Regions from separate parts of the Mycolicibacterium wolinskyi str. Jessa 2025 genome, predicted to be linked through region 1. Evidence: riboswitches for the same ligand, from Rfam matches in the RefSeq annotation. Region 1 holds a riboswitch; the other holds the start of a gene.
The links. Region 1 has a riboswitch for cobalamin ahead of ACOI2T_RS03580 (ABC transporter substrate-binding protein). Riboswitches for the same ligand answer to the same signal wherever they lie in the genome.
Positions count from the first base shown of each region.

Region 2: linked by a shared signal. The riboswitch ahead of metE (5-methyltetrahydropteroyltriglutamate--homocysteine S-methyltransferase) and the one ahead of ACOI2T_RS03580 (ABC transporter substrate-binding protein) in region 1 are both predicted to bind cobalamin.

Region 1 is NZ_CP185960.1:689,148-694,522, reverse strand. It holds gene ACOI2T_RS03590 (ABC transporter ATP-binding protein) at 1-672, opposite strand, end outside; gene ACOI2T_RS03585 (FecCD family ABC transporter permease) at 669-1,664, opposite strand; gene ACOI2T_RS03580 (ABC transporter substrate-binding protein) at 1,709-2,677, opposite strand; cobalamin riboswitch at 2,718-2,882, opposite strand; gene rpsR (30S ribosomal protein S18) at 2,852-3,106, opposite strand; gene rpsN (30S ribosomal protein S14) at 3,107-3,412, opposite strand; gene rpmG (50S ribosomal protein L33) at 3,412-3,576, opposite strand; gene rpmB (50S ribosomal protein L28) at 3,576-3,812, opposite strand; gene mrf (ribosome hibernation factor-recruiting GTPase MRF) at 3,888-5,072, shown strand; gene ACOI2T_RS03550 (type B 50S ribosomal protein L31) at 5,069-5,317, shown strand; gene ACOI2T_RS03545 (MBL fold metallo-hydrolase) at 5,337-5,375, shown strand, end outside.
Region 2 is NZ_CP185960.1:2,347,370-2,352,744, forward strand. It holds gene ACOI2T_RS11700 (MspA family porin) at 1-434, opposite strand, end outside; gene ACOI2T_RS11705 (MspA family porin) at 760-1,458, opposite strand; gene ACOI2T_RS11710 (Rv2240c family protein) at 1,838-2,446, shown strand; gene ACOI2T_RS11715 (sensor domain-containing protein) at 2,466-3,125, shown strand; cobalamin riboswitch at 3,177-3,406, shown strand; gene metE (5-methyltetrahydropteroyltriglutamate--homocysteine S-methyltransferase) at 3,536-5,375, shown strand, end outside.

The DNA of each region.
Region 1 (5,375 bases):
CACCTCGTGCGGCGTGCCAACCGCGACCATCTGCCCGCGATCGAGCACGCAGATCCGGTCGCAGTAGGCCGCAGCGAGATTGAGGTCGTGCAGCGCGGCGATCACGGTGGCCCCGGTCTCGCGCATCAAGTGCAGGGCGTCGTGCTGATGCCGTAGGTCAAGGTGATTGGTGGGTTCGTCGAGCACGATCACGTCGGTACGTTGAGCCAATGTTCGCGCGATCAGCGCGCGCTGCTTCTGACCACCGGACAACTGATTGAACGGCGCGTGGCCGAGTTCGGCGATGTCGAGGGCCGCGAGAGCCGACTCGATGATGTCGCGGTCGGAGGCGTTGTCGCCTTCGAACGACCGCTTGTACGGTGTGCGCCCCATCGCCACGACGTCGAACACGGTCAACTCGAAATCGCCTGCGATATCTTGCAGCACGGCCGCGATCCGCTGCGCCGCACGCTTGCCCGGGAGCCGCCACACATCGTCGCCGTCGACGAGAATCTGCCCCGCGGTGGGTCGCTGGGCCCGGTACAGCGTTCGCAGCAGGGTGGTCTTGCCCGCGCCGTTGGGCCCTACGACCGCCACCATCTCGCCCGGGGCGACGTCGAGCGAAACGTCGCGCACCAACGCCTTTCCGCGCATCGTCACCGACACCGACTGGATCGAGCACCGCGCCGTCATGCCGGCGCCTTGCGCCGCATCAGCCACAGGAAGAACGGCCCGCCGACGAGGGCGGTGAGAATACCGACGGGAAGCTCCTCTGGCGTGGCCACGGTTCGCGCGACGATGTCGCACGCCACGAGGAACGTGGCACCCAGCAGTGCGGCCGCGGGCAGGGCGCGGCGGTGGTCGGCGCCGACCAGCAGGCGCACGACGTGCGGCATGATCAACCCGACGAAGCCGATCGTGCCGCTCACCGCGACCATGGCGCCGACCATGAGCGCGACGACGACGAACATCGCGCCGCGGAACCGGTGCACGTCGAGGCCCAGCGAGGCCGCGGCCTCCTCGCCGGTGTAGAGCAGGTTCAGTGACCGCGTGACCGCCAAAAGGACGACCACACCGACGAATACGACCGCGGCGGGCACCCAGACCATCGGCCAGGTGGCACCGCCGAGTCCGCCCAGCATCCAGCGCACCGCGGCCTGCGCCTTGTGCGGGTCGTCGGACGTGACGATGATTAGGCTCGCCAGCGCGGACAGCACCTCGGCCACCGCGACGCCCGCCAGGATCAACCGCACCGTAGTCATCCGACCGCCGGATCGGGCCAGGAAGTACACCGCGACAAGCGCGGCCAGCGCACCACCGAACGCCGCGAGCGGAAGCGTGACGATCTGCAGGGCTCCCACACCGAGCACCAGCACGACGACCGCACCGACCGATGCGCCGGAGGACACCCCGAGCAACATCGGATCGGCAAGTGGATTGCGCACCACCGCCTGCAGCGTCATACCGCATGCCGCGAGGCCCGCGCCGATCACCGCGGCCAGCACCACGCGCGGCAGCCTGGCGCCCAGCACGATCGATTCGCGCACTGCCGGCCAGGACTGTTCGGCCAGTCCCGGATGAATGGCATGCGCGACGATCGCCCACACCTCACCCGGCGCGATGGGCACCGACCCGACTGCGACACCCGTGGTCATCGCAGCCGCCAACATCGCCGCGAGCGCCATCAGGACCAACCCGTACGGAATCCCGCGACGGCCGGCAAGGCTCACTAAAACCGCTCCGGATGCAGTTGCCTGGCAAGGGCTTCCACTGCACGGGCAATCCGCACACCCACCACCACCGACGACAGCGGAAGCACGGCGAACCGCTCGTCGCGGATCGCCGGGACATGCTGCAGCAGGGGGTGGCCCATCAGGAACTTCTTCTTCTGCTCGACGGGCTGATCGCCGTAGTCGTAGATCAGGATGACGTCGGGCGACCGTTCGGCGAACTGCTCGAAGGACACATCGGCCCACACCTTCGGGACATCGGAGAACAGGTTCACGCCACCGGCGGCCGTGATCATCTCGTTGCCGATCCCCTTGCCGCCGGACGTGAACACCGTCGCCTCACCACTGTCGTAGACGGCTACCGTGACGGGCGCGGCTCCCCGCACTTTCGACTCGGCCCGTTCGAGGTCGCGGTGCAACTGGTCGACCTGCTCCTCAGCGCGGTCGCTGATTCCGAAAATCCGTCCGATGCCGCGAAGTTCGGCGTCCACCGTGGACATCGTCGCGGGCTCGGACGAGCAGTCCTCGATGTTGAGGTAGGTGTCGATTCCCACATCGGCGAGCCGGTGCCGGGCGCGGCCCTCCTTCTCGTCGAAGGCACTGTCCCACCCGCCGTAGACGAAATCGGGCTCGACCGCCAGCAGTGCCTCATAGGACGGATACTCCTCGGCGAGCACCGGCACGCTGTCGTAGGCGGCCTGATACTCCGGCAGGATCCGGTCGTCCAGATAGGACGTGCCGACCATCGACTTCTCCAGGCCGAGGGCCAGCAGCGTCTCGATCGCATGCTGATTGAGGGCGACCGCGCGGGTCGGCGGCCGATCGTAGGTCGTGGTGACGCCGCAGTTGTCCACTGTCACCGGGAATCCCGGCGGAGTGCCGGCTGTGGTCTGCGTTGCGGCGTTACCGGCACATCCCGACGCCAAGAGCAATGACGCCATCACGACGACCATCCAACGACCGGTCATGGGCTCTCCCATCCTCTCTGGGGAGATCCGCCCCAGTGCTTGCGAGGTGGCGACTGCGGGGTGTGTCTGGCTCTCGCCGGTCAGCGCGCTGACCGAGCGATCACAGTGGCGGGACCGCGCCGGATTCACACCGGCTTCCACGTTCCGCAGTCGCCTATCGGTGTCGATAGTAGGTCAGCGGGTGCCCGCCACCGGCAGCAGTGCCATCTCCCTGGCGTTCTTGATCGCCGTGGCAACCTGTCGCTGCTGCTGTGGGGTGAGTCCGGTGACCCGACGCGAGCGGATCTTGCCCCGCTCACTGATGAAGGTCCGCAGCAGTTGGACGTCTTTGTAGTCGACGTGTGTGACGCCGAGAGCCTTGAGCTGATTGCGCCTCGGCTTCTTGAGTTCAATTGCTGGCGTGCGCTTTCGCGGAGTCTTCTTGGCCATTTACCAGCTCGACTTCCGCACGCCGGGCAGCTCGCCGCGATGCGCGAGCTCCCTGACCCGAACCCGGGAGAGCCCGAACTTGCGCAGGTGCCCGCGCGGCCTGCCGTCCACGGAGTCGCGGTTGCGCAGCCGCACCGGACTTGAGTCACGCGGAAGTCGCTGCAACGCCGAAACCGCCGCGGCCCGTTGTTCTCTCGTGCTCGCCGGATTCCGGATGATGTCCTTGAGCTCGGCCCGCCGTTCGGCGTAGCGCGCGACCAGCTTGTGCCGTTGCTCGTTCTTGACGATCTTGGACACCTTGGCCATCAGCGCTCCTCGCGGAAGTCGACGTGCTTGCGGATCACCGGGTCGTACTTCTTCAGCACGATGCGGTCCGGATCGTTGCGCCGGTTCTTGCGCGTCACGTAGGTGTAGCCGGTTCCCGCAGTGGATCTCAGCTTCACGATCGGCCGAATGTCGGTGCGCGCCATCAGATCTTCTCCCCTCGACTGCGCAGCCGGGCCACGACTGCCTCGATGCCGTCGCGGTCGATCACCTTGATCCCTTTGGCGCTGACCCGCAACCGCACCCGGCGCCCCTCACTCGGCAGGTAATAGGTCTTGTTCTGGATGTTCGGGTTCCAGCGCCTGCTACTCCGCTTGTGTGAGTGCGACACCGTGTTGCCGAAGCCGGGCGATCGCCCGGTGACTTGGCAGTGGGCCGACATTGAATCTCCTTCGCCTCGAGGTACCGTTGTTTAAGCATAATGATAATCGTTTTCAATAGTTAATCGGGAGGCCAGGTGAGAACGCCTGTTGTGCTGGTGGCGGGCCAGGGCGACACCGACCGCGTCGTCGAGCAGTTGAGCCGCAAGCCGGGAACCGTGCTGGTTCGCCACACCTACGACGGCCAGGTGGTGCTGCGGACGGTGGGCACCGCGGCCGACACGTCGGACTGGCCGCTTGAGCTGGCCCACGGCTGCGTGTCCTGCACGGTGCGCGACGACCTGCTCGTGCTCCTCCGCCGCCTGCACCGGCGCAGCGACGTCGCTCGTATCGTGGTGCAACTGATGCCGTGGCTCGAGCCGGAGCCGGTGTGTTGGGCGATCGACAACATCCACGTGTGCGTCGGCCCCGGCTACATCGACGGACCGGCCGCGCGCGACGTGAGTATCGAGGCGGTCGTCAGCTGTGTCGACACCTCGGCGTGGCTGCCTCAGGCGGTCGGCGAGGACGAACTCGATGACGGCCGCACGGCCGCACAGGTGGTGGTAGGCCAAGCCGAGTTCGCCGACGTACTGGTGCTCACCGAACCGGAGGCGACCACGCTGGCGGTGCTGCGCCGGCTGGCACCGCGGGCCCGCATCACGGTCGGATGCGACCGCGTCGAGATGGCGCTCGCGCATCTCGAACCCGACAGCCGGCGTGGCCGCGCCGCCTCTCCCCACGATCCACTGCTGGCCGGCGAGCCCCCACTCGACCGCGACGGCGAGGTCGGGATCGTCGAATTCACCGCAAGACGGCCGTTTCATCCGCTGCGGCTGCACGCGGCCATCGACCTGCTACTCGACGGCGTCGTGCGCACCCGTGGCCGAGCCTGGCTCGCGAACCGGCCCACCGACGTCATGTGGATCGAATCCGCAGGCGGTGGAATGCATTTCAGCAACGCCGGGAAGTGGCTGGCGGCAATGGATTCCAGCGAGCGCGCCTACGTCGACCCCGAACGGCGGGCGATGGCCGCCATCGACTGGGACGACCGGTTCGGCGACCGTCACGTATCCCTGACGGTCCTGATCTGCGGGGCCCGGCCCGACGACATCGTCGACGCGTTACGCGGCGCCCTGCTGACCGACGACGAACTCGGCAGGCCCGGCGAGTGGGCGCACTACCCCGACCCGTTCGGGGACTGGCACGAGGACCCGTGCGACGACCAACCCGGAGCCGGCGAGACCGCCGCACCGGGCCGCCATCAAGGAGAACAGCAATGAAACAAGGAATCCACCCCGACTACCACCCCGTCGTATTCCAGGACGCGGCCACCGGCAAGCAGTTCCTCACCCGGTCGACCGCGACCAGCACCCGCACCGTGGAATGGCCCACGCCCCAGGGCGTACAGACGCTGCCGTTGATCGTCGTCGACGTCACCAGCGACTCGCATCCGTTCTGGACCGGCTCGGCACGGCATATCGACTCCGCCGGGCAGGTGGAGAAGTTCCGCAGGCGTTACGGATAGGCGCCTCTATGGTGGGGCCATGCGGCTCAAACCCGGCAGGCCCGACCTGGCGTCCTAC
Region 2 (5,375 bases), 1.7 Mb from region 1:
CCGCCGAGCGTGGATCCGGAGGTGCTGAGGCCGACCGAGCCGATCAGGCGGACCTGGCCGAGCTCGATACCGCAGCCGATCTGGTAGCCGGTGTCCAATGTCCCGCCGGTCAGCGTGGATTCGCCCGAGCCCGACACACTGCCGGTGAAGGTGGCCGCGACCATGTACTCGCGCGAGGACACGGCGGTGGTCAAAGGCGCAACGGGCAATTGGCTTTCGTTGGATGCCGCGACCGTCAGAGTCCAGCCGTCAGGAGTGGTGACCACGCCAGGCGCCGCAGACGCGACGACGCCATTGTCCGGTGGCGGCGGAGCGTCGGCCACCGGCGCGGCGGGATCCGGTGGCGGAGGTACGGGTTCGGCTGACGCAAGCGGGGCCACCGCAATGGGGGCCAACATGCAGACTGCAGCCAGTTTGGCAAAACGATTCAACATGCGTGAACTTGCGCCTCTCATGGGGTCTGAATCCACTGGATCAACGAATTGTCGGAGAAGCCAAGGGATTCAAGGAATCTGTCGCGACGAATCATGAACGGATGGCATTGCGAGACGGTGAACTGTCGGGCAACAGATCAGGCCGTGCGACCGTCCAATGGGCATGCTGGAGCTGTGATGTTCCTGCAAACGCACTGCGGCGGGTGGCAACCAACAGACTCGACCGAATATTCCCGAATATCAATGCATTCAAATACGATCAACAAAAAGCGTGGTCGAGCCAGGCAAACCCGGCTCGACCACGCTTTCCGAATCCCGGTGTGTGTCAGACAGCCTTGGTGACACCGAGGTAGGTGATGACGTCGTCGGTGTTCTCGGTCGATGCGGTGAGCGTCGCGTACGAGCGGATGAACGACTGGCCGGCGCACTGGTCGAACTTGATGCGGACACCGGTGATGGTGACGCGGGTGGAATCACCCTTGAAGGTCTTCTTGTCGATGGGGACGATCGTCACGGTGCCCGGCTTGAGGTACACCTTGCCCTGAAGGTTGATACCGGTACCGAAACCCACATCGGTGGCCGCGCCGGTGAACGGCACCCTGATGGACGGGGAAAAGCTTGCGCCCGGGTTGATCTCGGTCTCGTCAGAGACAATTCCGCAGCCGATCTGCTGGCCGGCTTCGAGCGTCCCACCGGTCAGTTTGGTCTTGCCGGAACCGGTGATCGTGCCGGTGAACGTGCCCGCCACCAGGTACTCGCGCGAGGACACCGCGGTGGTCAACGGCGCCACCGGCAACTGGCTCTCATTGCTGCCCGCGACGGTCACGTGCCAGCCGTCGGGGGTATCGAGGACGCCCGGAGGGGCCGACGGCACCGCGCCGGTGTCCGGCGCAGGCGGTGCCGGTGCGGCGACCGGCGCTGCGGGATCCGGTGGCGGAGGTACGGGTTCGGCTGACGCAAGCGGGGCCACCGCGATCGGGGCCAACATGCAGACTGCAGCCAGTTTGGCAAAACGATTCAACATGCGTGAACTTGCGCCTCTCATGGGGACTGAATCCGCTGGGGCCGACACAACTTCGGAGAAGCCAAGGGATTCAAGGGATCTGTCGCGACGAATCATGAACTGATCGCATTTCGAAACGGTGAACAAAGCGCCAACACATCGCGCCACATTCCCATCCGGCAGGGTTTTCCGGAAACTGTGAACTTCCTGGTAATTGACTGCGCACCAACGTAATACATTCAACTGTGGCGTGCCAGGCCCCGGACATGCAATGGACGGCAGGTGGAGCGGGAGCATTTGCCGGTCGTTCACCTTTGAGACACATGTTGCGCCGACGGTATGGGAGCAATGGCCGGCGATGCCCGATTGCGTGCTGGCAGTTGGATTTTTGGAGGACTAGGTGAGGTCGTCAAACCTGTGTGGGCGAGGTCTGGCGGTGCTCGGTGTCGCACTGGGCATCGGAATCGCAGTGGGGCCAACGGCGTCTGCCGATCCCGACGCGGTCGTCCAGACCGAGGCGGGCGCGGTTGCCCCCGCGCCTGCAGCACCCGCGGCACCGGTGGCTGTTCCGGATCCGACGGCTCCGGCGCCCGATCCGATGGCCGCGGGCCCGGTGTCTGCCGGTGACGCCAGCCCGGCAGCGGTCGCGGCGTGCTCACTTTTCGCCGAGGCGCTGGACAACGCATCGGTGTTCTACGGGGATTTCGCGGACACGATCGACGGCAGCACCCGTCCCGACTACTCGGACCCGATCGTCAATACCACCAACGTGAGCGGTCGTACCGCACTGCGGGAATCGGCTGCGAAGGCGATGAATGCGGCTGGGACACCGGGGTTGTCACCCGATATCGCCAGCCCGATGCGTGCCTGGTCGGTGGACGCGACCAAGCTGTTGCTGAAGATGGGGTTGCGGGGCAGCGGGGACACGCTGAATGTGACGGCCAGCGAACTCAACGACGATGCCCACAATGCCCAGATGGCGTGCGCGCTGGCCGGTACGCATGCCTGAGCGCCGCCTGCTGCGCTGTGTGACCGCCTTCATTGCCCTGCTTGTCATGCTCACCGGGTGCGCGGGCCACGGCAACGTCGATGCGGAGCCCACCGTTGTCGGCGACGCCGACCTCAACGGCCTGCTGCTCAGCACCGATCAGATGAACACCCTGATGGCGACCACCGGGATGACGTCGCATCCGATGGTGACCACGATGGGTGATCACCGCAATCTGCTGCCCAACCTCAATTGTCTTGGGGTATGGCAGGTTAACGAGGCGGCGATATACGGCGACGGGTGGAACGCGCTGCGTCAGCAGCTGTTGCGTTCACCGGACACCGACAACTGGGACAACCTCGTCGTCCAATCGGTGGTCTCCTACCCGTCCGAGCAGGATGCCCGTGACTTCTATCGAGAGTCGGCCGATCGGTGGTCGAAGTGCGCCGACCACAACGTGAACATCAATCTCAACGGTCAGCAGTTACCCAAGTGGAAGAGTGGGGCGCTGGCGGAGACCGACACCGAGCTGTCGATGCCGTTCACGCGTGGAACGGGTGTGCAGGCGCGGTCATGCCAGCGTGTGTTGGCGGTCGAGGCGAACGTGATCATCGATGTCCAGGCCTGTAAACCCGCGTCGGAAACCGTCACTCAGGCGGCGATGGTCGCCGATACCATCAAGGCGTCGCTGCGCAGGTGAGCCGGTACTGCGCCGGCGACGGCGAGTAACCTGGTCGTCGCAGCTGGTTTGTCGATGCCGGCCTCGGCCGGTGTCGACATCGAGCGTCGCACGCTTGAAGAGGTGCGACGTGAGAGGGAACCCGGTGAGAATCCGGGACTGTCCCGCAGCGGTATGCAGGAACGACCGCCGTCATCAGCACTGGCACGCAGAACACTGCGGCTGGGAAGCGACGGCCACTAGGTGCACGAACATCGTGCGTGCCTGCGAGTCCGAAGACCTGCCGGTTGTACCGGGCGCGCCGCGCCCGGTGGTTCATCGCCTCGTGGAATGGGCGTGTGGCCGACGCGGTCCGCTCGTGGCGGGTGACCGTGCTCGGCTCGGGCGTCCGCTGGCGGTGACCATCCCGTCGCAGTTCGAAGGACGTCGTCATGAGCACAACCGCTACACCGTTCACCGCCACCGTTCTCGGGTCACCTCGCATCGGCCCGAACCGCGAACTCAAGCGCGCGGTCGAGAAATACTGGGCCGGTTGCATCGACCGCGGCGAGCTCGAAGCCGTCGCGGCCGGTCTGCGCCGCGAAACCTGGCGCGCGCTAACCGCGGCGGGCCTGGACTCGGTCCCGGTGAACACCTTCTCCTACTACGACCAGGTACTGGACACGGCAGTGCTGTTGGGTGCGTTGCCGTCTCGGGTCGCGGTGATTCCAGACGAACTCGACCGGTACTTCGCCGCGGCTCGCGGGACCGATGTGATCGCGCCACTGGAGATGACCAAGTGGTTCGATACCAACTACCACTATCTCGTTCCCGAGATCGGTCCGGAGATCACCTTTGCGCTGAATCCCGCCAAGGTGCTCGCAGAGTTGGAAGAAGCCGCGGCACACAATATTCCGGCACGTCCCGTGGTCATCGGACCGATTACCTTCCTGGCGCTGTCGAAGGCGGGGAACGGTGCGCCGATCGACCGGCTCGACGAGCTCGTCGGGGTGTACGCCGAGCTGCTGGAGCTGCTCGCGGACAACGGCGCGCAGTGGGTGCAGCTCGACGAGCCCGTGTTGGTGACCGACATCCTCGACAACGGTGCCGAACTGGCCGAGCGCACGTACGCGCGGCTAGCCGGCCTCGCGCACCGCCCCGCGCTGTTTGCCGCGACATACTTCGGCGAGTTGGCCGACGTGCTGCCGGCACTGGCCCGTACGCCGGTCGAGGCGATCGGGGTCGACCTCGTGGCCGGGCGTGCCGCAGCCGTCGCAGCCGTGCCGGAGCTGGCCGACAAGCTCGTCGTCGCCGGCGTGGTCGATGGCCGCAACGTGTGGCGCACCGATCTGGAAGCCGCGCTGGGCAGTCTGGATGCGCTGTCGGAATGCGCCGGCCGCGTGGCCGTTTCGACATCCTGCTCGACGCTGCACGTGCCGTACAGTCTCGGCGCCGAGCCGCAACTCGACGACGCCCTGCGTAGTTGGCTGGCGTTCGGGTCCGAGAAGGTCACCGAGGTGGTCGTGCTGGCGCGCGGCCTGAAGGACGGACCGGACGCGATCGCGGCCGAGGTCGCGGCGTCCAACGGCGCAATCGCGTCGCGCAAGAACGATCCCCGGCTCGACAACGGCGAGATCCGCGCGCGCATCTCATCGATCAGGGCGTCGGGCGCCGAGCGTGGACCTGCTGATGTGCGTCGTGCCGCTCAGAACGACCGATTGCGGCTGCCGTCGTTGCCCACGACGACCATCGGGTCCTACCCACAGACGTCGGCCATTCGGCTCGCTCGCGCCGACCTACGGGCCGGCAGGATCGACGCGGCCGAATACGAGCGCCGGATGAGGGCCGAGATCGCCGATGTCATCAAGCTTCAAGAGCAGCTGGGACTCGACGTGCTCGTGCACGGGGAACCCGAACGCAACGACATGGTGCAGTATTTCGCCGAGCAACTGGACGGATTCTTCGCGACGCAGAACGGCTGGGTGCAGTCGTACGGCAGCCGCTGTGTACGCCCGCCGATCCTGTACGGCGATGTCGCCCGGCCGAAACCGATGACGGTCGTGTGGATCACGTACGCACAGTCCTTGACCGACAAGCCCGTCAAGGGCATGCTCACCGGACCGGTGACCATCCTGGCGTGGTCGTTCGTCCGGGACGATCAACCGCTGGCCGATACGGCCGCTCAGGTGGCACTCGCGATCCGCGATGAGACGGTAGACCTGCAAGCAGCGGGCATCGCGATCATCCAGGTGGACGAACCCGCGTTGCGCGAACTGCTGCCGTTGCGGTCAA